Regions from separate parts of the Streptomyces sp. NPDC051173 genome, predicted to be linked through region 1. Evidence: riboswitches for the same ligand, from Rfam matches in the RefSeq annotation. Region 1 holds a riboswitch; the other holds the start of a gene.
What was found. A riboswitch is a leader RNA that binds a small molecule or an ion and turns the genes downstream of it on or off. The one in region 1 is predicted to bind S-adenosylmethionine.
Positions count from the first base shown of each region.

Region 2: linked by a shared signal. The riboswitch ahead of AB0435_RS08785 (aminotransferase class V-fold PLP-dependent enzyme) and the one ahead of thrC (threonine synthase) in region 1 are both predicted to bind S-adenosylmethionine.

Region 1 is NZ_JBFBBD010000106.1:13,078-17,195, forward strand. Features, by position in the region: gene AB0435_RS31855 (MoaD/ThiS family protein) at 144-419, opposite strand; gene thrC (threonine synthase) at 476-1,759, opposite strand; SAM riboswitch class I at 1,777-1,918, opposite strand; gene AB0435_RS31865 (glucosyl-3-phosphoglycerate synthase) at 2,094-3,041, shown strand; gene AB0435_RS31870 (trehalose-6-phosphate synthase) at 3,459-4,118, shown strand, end outside.
Region 2 is NZ_JBFBBD010000010.1:9,144-13,261, reverse strand. Features, by position in the region: gene AB0435_RS08795 (cytochrome b N-terminal domain-containing protein) at 1-414, shown strand, start outside; gene trpD (anthranilate phosphoribosyltransferase) at 580-1,644, shown strand; SAM riboswitch class IV at 1,849-1,965, shown strand; gene AB0435_RS08785 (aminotransferase class V-fold PLP-dependent enzyme) at 2,155-3,534, shown strand; gene AB0435_RS08780 (Lrp/AsnC ligand binding domain-containing protein) at 3,581-3,862, opposite strand; gene AB0435_RS08775 (rhomboid family intramembrane serine protease) at 3,873-4,118, opposite strand, start outside.

The DNA.
Region 1 (4,118 bases):
ACTTGACGGGTTCTCATATGCGTTCGGCACTGACGCCGGAGGGGGATCGCCCCAACTGTATCGCGCTCAACAGACGGAATCGCCCCGTCCGCTTCACGGTCGGGGCGATTCCGGGGGTCTTTCACAAGAAGCTTGCGCAAAGCTCAGCCTCCGGCGACGGCGGGGATGATCGACACCCCGGCGCCGTCGGGCGTGGGCGTCGAAAGCCCCTGCTCGAACCGCACGTCGTCGTCATTGACATACACGTTCACGAACCGGCGCAGCTTGCCCGCGTCGTCGAGGACGCGGCCGGCGATGCCGGGGTGGTTCCGCTCCAGATCGCCGATCACCTCGGCGAGCGTCGCCCCCTCGGCGGAGACTTCGGCGACACCACCGGTATAGGTGCGGAGGATGGTGGGGATGCGAACGGAGATGCTCATGGGGGTCCTGCCTTTCCGGTCTTCCGGTGAATGGTCGGGTGGGGACGGGTGGGACGTCAGCCGGTGGCGAGCCCGGCGGCGCGGAACGCCTCCAGGGACGGCCGGATGGTCGCGGACGGCCCGGCCGCCACGGCGTCCAGCGTCTTGAGCCCGTCCCCGGTGTTGAGCACGACCGTCGTCAGCGCGGGGTCGAGCACCCCGCGTTCGATGAGCTTGCGGGTGACGCCCACCGTCACCCCGCCCGCGGTCTCCGCGAAGATCCCCTCCGTCCGGGCCAGCAGCCGGATCGCGTCGACGATCTCCGCGTCGTCCACGTCCTCCACGGCGCCGCCCGTCCGCCGGGCGATGTCGAGCACGTACGGCCCGTCCGCGGGGTTGCCGATCGCGAGGGACTTCGCGATCGTGTGCGGCTTCACCGGCCGCACCACGTCGTGGCCGTCCTTGAACGCGCGGGAGACCGGCGAGCACCCCTCCGCCTGCGCACCGAAGATCTTGTACGGCCGGTCCTCGACCAGGCCCAGCGCGATCAGCTCCTTCAGCCCCTTGTCGATCTTCGTGAGCTGGGAGCCGGAGGCGATGGGGATCACGATCTGGTCCGGCAGGCGCCAGCCCAGCTGCTCGCAGATCTCGTAGGCGAGGGTCTTGGAGCCCTCGCCGTAGTACGGGCGGAGGTTGACGTTGACGAAGCCCCAGCCCTCGCCGAGCGGGTCCCCGATCAGCTCGGAGCAGAAGCGGTTCACGTCGTCGTACGTGCCCTCGATGCCCACCAGGTCGCCGCCGTAGACCGCGGCCATGACGACCTTGCCCGCCTCCAGGTCGTGCGGGATGAAGACGCAGGACCTGAAGCCCGCGCGGGCCGCGGCGGCACCGACGGCGCCGGCGAGGTTGCCGGTCGAGGAGCAGGAGAGCGTGGTGAAGCCGAAGGCGCGCGCCGCCTCGACCGCGATGGCGACGACGCGGTCCTTGAAGGAGTGCGTGGGGTTGCCGGAGTCGTCCTTGACGTACAGCCCGCCGGTGACGCCCAGCTCGCGGGCGAGGTTGTCGGCCTTGACGAGCTTGGTGAAGCCGGGGTTGAGGCCGGGCTTGTCCGCGACGTCCGCGGGTACGGGCAGCAGTGGGGCGTAGCGCCAGATGTTGTCCGGCCCGGCCTCGATACGGCGGCGCAGGGCCTCGGGATCGCCGGTGGGGAGGTCGTACGCGACTTCGAGCGGGCCGAAACAGGCGGCGCAGGCGAAGATGGGACCGAGGTCGAACCGCTCCCCGCACTCCCGGCACGAGAGGGCGACGGCGGGACCGAGCGCGACAGAAGTGGTTGAGCTTTCGACAGACTGCACAGCCATGGAGGCGAGGCCCTTTCTCCTCATCTTCCTCGCGGCGAACCTCGCCACGAGACGGAATTGGCACCTTCCCCACCGGGAGCCTCGCTGCTGTGAGCAAGACCGGCGGGAGGGTTGCCGGGGCTTCAACGGGCCGTGTCCCTCTGCCCCTCTGGATGAGCGGTATGGCACTGGGCTCGGCCCAGGCGTTTGTGTACGCGGCGACCCCGACATACGACGGCGTTCCGCGTTGTTCAGACTGTAACCGAAGGCACGGGCACCCGAGACAGTCGTCCGTACCGCGAGATGCGTCACAGGACAACCACCGGACAACCACCGGACAAGAGGAGTCGTTCACGTGCTGGAAGAGGTGGAGCGCTGGCTGGGCCGGCGGTCCTGGTCCGTCGGAGACCGTCCGCTCGACCAGCTGCTCGCGGCCAAAAGGGAGAAGGGCACCACGGTCAGCGTGGTGCTGCCCGCGCTGAACGAGGAGGCGACCGTCGGCGACATCGTCGCCACGATCCGGCGCGAGCTGATGACGGACGCGGTGCCGCTGGTGGACGAGCTGGTGGTGCTCGACTCCGGCTCCACCGACCGCACGGCCGAGGCCGCCGCCGCGGCCGGCGCGCGCGTGGTCCACCGCGACGCGGTGCTGCCGCGGCTGCCCGCCCTGCCCGGCAAGGGCGAGGTGCTGTGGCGGTCGCTGCTGGTGACGCGCGGCGACGTCGTCTGCTTCGTCGACGCCGATCTGCGCGACTTCTCCGCGGACTTCGTCTCCGGCATCGTCGGCCCCCTGCTGACCGACCCCGGCGTGCAGTTCGTGAAGGCGATGTACGACCGCCCGCTCGGCGAGGTGGCCGGGCAGGGCGGCCGGGTGACCGAGCTGGTGGCCCGCCCGCTGCTCAATCTGCACTGGCCGCAGCTGGCCGGCTTCGTCCAGCCCCTGGGCGGCGAGTACGCGGCCCGCCGCTCGCTCCTGGAACGCCTGCCGTTCCCCGTGGGCTACGGCGTGGAACTGGGCCTCCTTGTGGACGCGCTCCACACGGTCGGCCTGGACGCCCTGGCCCAGGTCGACGTGGGCGTCCGCGTCCACCGCCACCAGGACGGCCGCGCGCTCGGCCGGATGGCCGCCGCCATCTACCGCACGGCCCAGCTGCGCCTGGCCCGCGGCCATCTGGTCCGGCCGTCCTTGACCCAGTTCGAGCGTACGTCCGAGGGATTCATCCCTCGGACGTACGCGGTGGACACGGAGGAACGACCACCGATGCGGGAGATCCCGGAGTACGTGGAGCGGCGGGCGGCTTAGCGGGGGTGGGGTGCGGCTCCGTTGCCGGGTGCGGCTCCATTGCCGCCTACGGCGGGCTTGTTCCCCAGCCCCGCCCCTTCCCGAAACCGGGGAGACCCCGGACCCCAACCCGGCTTCGCCGGGTGTCCTCAAACGCCGGACGGGCTGAATTTGGCTGATGTGGGTGCGTAATCCAGCCCGTCCGGCGATTGAGGACGCGGCCGCAGGCCGCTCCCGCCGCAGGCGGCAACGGACCCGCGCTCGGGGGCCTGGGGCACGCGCCCCGGTTCCGGGAAGGGGCGGGGCTGGGGAACAAGCCCGCCGCAGGCGCAGCCGACCCGCACCCGCGGCCCGGCCCGGCCCGGCCCCGACAAACGTTTGAACGGCCGGCAGTCAGGCAAGGCTGGCCACATGGTCGTTGAGCACATGCAACCGCACATGCACGCCGCACAGATCGTCGTCGCCTCCAACCGCGGCCCGGTCTCGTACAAGCTGGTCGACGGCGAGCTGACCGCCGGCCGGGGCGGTGGCGGTCTCGTCTCGGGGCTCAGCGCCATAGACCGCGACGCCGGCGCCGTGTGGGTGTGCGCGGCCATGGGCGAGGGCGACCGCGAGGCGGCGCGGCGCGCGGGCCGCAGGCTCGACACCGAGGACACCGGCGGCCACCGGGTGCGCATGCTGGACGTCGACCCGGACACCTTCGCCGCCGCCTACAACGGCATCGCCAACTCCGTGCTGTGGTTCGTCCACCACATGCTCTACGAGACGCCCCTGGCCCCCGTCTTCGACGCGGACTTCCGGCGGCAGTGGGCGGCGTACGAGGCGTACAACGCGGCCTTCGCGGACGCCCTCGCCGAGGAGGCCGCGCAGGGCGCCGCCGTGCTCGTGCAGGACTACCACCTGTCGCTGGTGCCGGGCCTGCTCCGGGAGCGCCGCCCGGACCTGCGGATCGGCCACTTCTCGCACACCCCCTGGGCCCCGCCGGACTACTACCGGCTGTTGCCGGACGACGTCGCCGAGCGGGTGCTGCGCGGCATCCTGGGCGGTGACCGCGCGGCCTTCCTGACCGAGCGCTGGGCGGACGCGTTCGCCGACTGC
Region 2 (4,118 bases), on a different contig from region 1:
TTCCACCTCTCGATCAACGCCATCACCTGGTTCGTCCGCATCGGCTTCTTCGCCGTCCCGGTCCTGGTCTTCGTGGCCACCCGCCGGATGTGCATGGGCCTCCAGCGCCGTGACAGGGACAAGGTGCTGCACGGCCGCGAGTCGGGCATCATCAAGCGCCTGCCGCACGGTGAGTTCGTCGAGGTCCACGAGCCGCTCTCGCAGGAGCAGCTGCACACCCTCACGGCGCACGAGCAGCCCAAGCCGCTCGAGCTCACCCCCGAGGTCGACGAGAACGGTGTCGAGCGCAAGCTCGGCGCCACGCAGAAGCTCCGTGTGAAGCTCTCCAAGGGCTTCTACGGCGAGGGGACGCAGATCCCCAAGGCCACCGCGGAGGAGTTCCAGGAGATCACCAGCGGCCACGGCCACCACTGATCCGCCTCGCACCGGCCCCGGCCGGTCAGTGATCGCTGATCGCCACAGCAAGAGCCCCGTCCAGCGCGTGGACGGGGCTCTTCGCCGTACCCGGGCCTGGATAGGCTGGACCGGCAGAGCCCCGGACGGCCGCGGCTCTCCGACCGACCACCAGGAGCGTGGACCATGAACGTTGTGACCCCGGCGGGCGGCGACAGCGCGGTGGCACCTTCCTGGCCGGGTCTGCTGAACACCTTGCTGAGCGGTTCGGACCTCGGCGCGGACGACACCGCCTGGGCCATGGACCGGATCATGCGCGGTGAGGCCACCGACGCCCAGATCGCCGGATTCGCCGTCGCGTTGCGGGCCAAGGGCGAGACCGTCGCCGAGATCTCCGGTCTGGTGCGCGCGATGTACTCGCACGCCAACCTCATCGACGTGCCCGGCCCGAGCGTGGACATCGTGGGCACCGGCGGCGACGGCGCCAAGACCGTCAACATCTCCACCATGGCCTCGATCGTCGTCGCCGGCACCGGCGTCAAGGTCGTCAAGCACGGCAACCGCGCGGCGTCCTCCTCCAGCGGCGCCTCGGATGTCCTGGAGAAGCTGGGCGTCAATCTGGACCTCACGCCGCGGCGGGTGGTGGAGGTCGCCGAGGAGGCGGGCATCACCTTCTGCTTCGCGGTGAAGTTCCACCCCTCGCTGCGCTACGTCGCGGCCGCGCGGCGCGAGTTGGGCATCCGCACCACCTTCAACGTGCTCGGCCCGCTGACCAACCCCGCGCAGGTGCGGGCCCAGGCGACCGGTGTCGCCGACGCCCGCATGGCCCCGATCCTCGCCGGGGTGCTCGCCGAGCGCGGCTCCTCGGCGCTGGTCTTCCGCGGGGACGACGGGCTGGACGAGCTGACCACCACCGCGACCTCACGGGTCTGGACCGTCCGCGACGGCCGGGTCGAGGAACAGCCCTTCGACCCGCGGGACGTGGGCATCCCGCTGGTCCCCGTCGAGGCGCTGAAGGGCGCCGACGCGTCGTACAACGCCGATGTCGCCCGCCGCCTGCTGGCCGGTGAGACCGGCCCCGCGCGGGACGCGGTGCTGCTGAACGCGGCCGCGGCGCTGGTGGCGGTGGACCCGACGGACGCGCCGCTCACCGAGCAGATCGCGGCGGGCATCGCCCGCGCCGCGGAGTCGGTGGACTCGGGGGCGGCGAAGCGCGTGCTTGACCGGTGGGTGGTGGCCAGCAACGTCTGAACCTGCGGGTGCGTTGCCGCCTGCGGCGGGAACGCCCTTCGGGCGTGTCCTCAATCGCCGGACGGGCTGGATTTGGCTGATGTGGGTGCGCAATTCAGCCAGCCCGGCGTGAGGACGCCGCCGCGCGGCGGTGGTGCGCAGACGGAATCCCGCGATGCGGACAACCTTTTCTCGCGACGATCAGTTGTGCCATACTCTCCGCCAGGTCACGAGTGACAGCGACACGGCCCCGGCCCGCTGTCCGGCAACCCTCCTTCCGTGGCGGGGTGCCCCGGGTGATGACCAGGTCGCAGGCAACGAGGTCTGCGGCAAGCGCGGATCCCTCGCCAGGGATCCTGGTTGTCGAGGGAGATCCTCCATGATTCAGCGAATGCGATAGGGCCGAAGGCCCGTTCCCCCCGCGTCCCGCCACGGCACCGCCGTGCGCTGGGTCGTCCTTTCCGCACACCGCAGAGGTCTCTCGCGGGTGCGTGTACACCGCCTTTCCGCCTGTACCCGGGAGAATTCGCCATGTCCGCATGCCCTGTTGCCGCCGAGCCCACCGTCGTGCCCACCGCCGACCGCGCCCCCCTGCCCGTCCTCGGCCACGACGTCCGCGTCCCGCTCGTCACCGGGGGAGAGGTGACCTACGCGGCCCTGGACTACGCGGCGAGCGCCCCCGCCCTCCAGCGGGTGTGGGACGACGTCGCGGCGTACGCCCCGTACTACGGCAGCGTGCACCGCGGGGCGGGGCACCTCTCGCAGCTGTCGACCGACCTCTTCGAGAACAGCCGGGCGGAGATCGCCGCGTTCCTCGGCTGCCGCGCCGGTGACCAGGTCGTCTTCACCCGCTCGACCACCGACTCGCTCAACCTCCTGGCGGCCGTGCTCCCGCCGGGCACCCGGGTGTTCGTCTTCGAGTCCGAGCACCACGCCGCGCTGCTGCCGTGGGAGCGGCGCGCGGACGTCACCGTCACCTACCTCGACGCGCCCCGCTGCCCCCGCCAGGCGGTCGAGATCCTGGAGCGTGCCCTCGCCGACCGCGAGCCCCACGGCCCCGCCCTGGTCTGTGTGACGGGCGCGTCCAACGTGACCGGCGAGCTGTGGCCCGTACGGGAGTTGACGGCCGCCGCCCACGCGCACGGCGCCCGGATCGTCGTCGACGCGGCGCAGCTGGTGCCGCACCACCCGGTGGACCTCACGGAGCTGGGCGCCGACTGGATCGCCTTCTCCGGGCACAAGCTGTACGCGCCCTTCGGCGCCGGGGTGCTGGCCGGGCGGCCGGACTGGCTGCGGGACGCGGAGCCGTACCTCGCGGGCGGCGGCGCGAGCCGGGCGGTGACGCGGGGCGCGGGGGGCGGTGTGGACGTCGAGTGGCACGACACCGTCGCCCGGCACGAGGCCGGCTCGCCCAACGTCATCGGCGCCTACGCCATCGCGTCGGCCTGCAAGGCGCTCAGCGAGGCGGGCTTCGACCGGCTCGTCGAGCGGGAGGAGCAGCTCGTCGCGGCCGTCCGCGAGGGCCTCGCCCGGGTGCCGGGCGTCCGCGTCCTGTCGCTCTTCGGCGACGGAGAAGGGGAGGTCCCGCGCGTGGGCGTCCTCTCCTTCGTCGTCGACGGCTGGAACAGCTCGCACTTCGCGGCGGCGCTGTCGGCGGAGTACGGGATCGGGGTGCGCGACGGGCTGTTCTGCGCCCACCCGCTGGTCCGCACGCTGCTCGGCGGCGAAGGCGACGCACCCGGCGAGTGCGGTGCGCCGGAGGGGCAGTCGCGGGGCGCGGTGCGGGTGAGCTTCGGGGCGGGGACGCCGGACGAGCACGTGGAGCGGTTCGTGCGGGCGGTGGGGGAGTTGGTGCGCGAGGGCGCGCGGTGGTCCTACCGCACCGAGAACGGCCGCTGCGTCCCCGCCTGACGGCCGCGTGTCCTGGGTCCGGTGTGCGTCCGCAGGCGCGGGAGAGCTACGCCTCCAGCCCGATCGCGAACGCCGCCTCCAGGTCGTGCTGGGAGTACGTGCGGAAGGCGATGTGCGTCTCCGTGGAGGCGACGCCCGGGACCTTGCTGATGCGGCCCGGGATGACGTCCGCGAGGTCGTCGTGGCGGGCCACCCGCACCAGGGCGATCAGATCCTGCGCGCCGGTCACCGAATAGACCTCGCTGACGCCCTCCAGCGCGGCGATCTGCTCCGCGATCTCGGGGATCCGGTCGACGTCGGTCTTGATGAGCACGATCGAGGTGATCACGGCTGGGCTCCTATCGGGGGCCGGGGGGTGGGTCCCCGGGGGCTCGCGGCCCGTCGCCGGACGCGGCCGTTCTCTTCACTCTAGCCGCACACCTGTACCGGGCCCACGCGTACAGGAAGCCCAGCGAGAAGCCCAGCACATGGGCGAGGTAGGCCACCCCGGGCCGGTCGCCCGCGGTGCGGGCCGCCAGCCACTGGAGGACGAACCAGAAGAGCAGCACCGCCCACGCGGGGAAGCGCAGCGGCAGGAAGAAGAG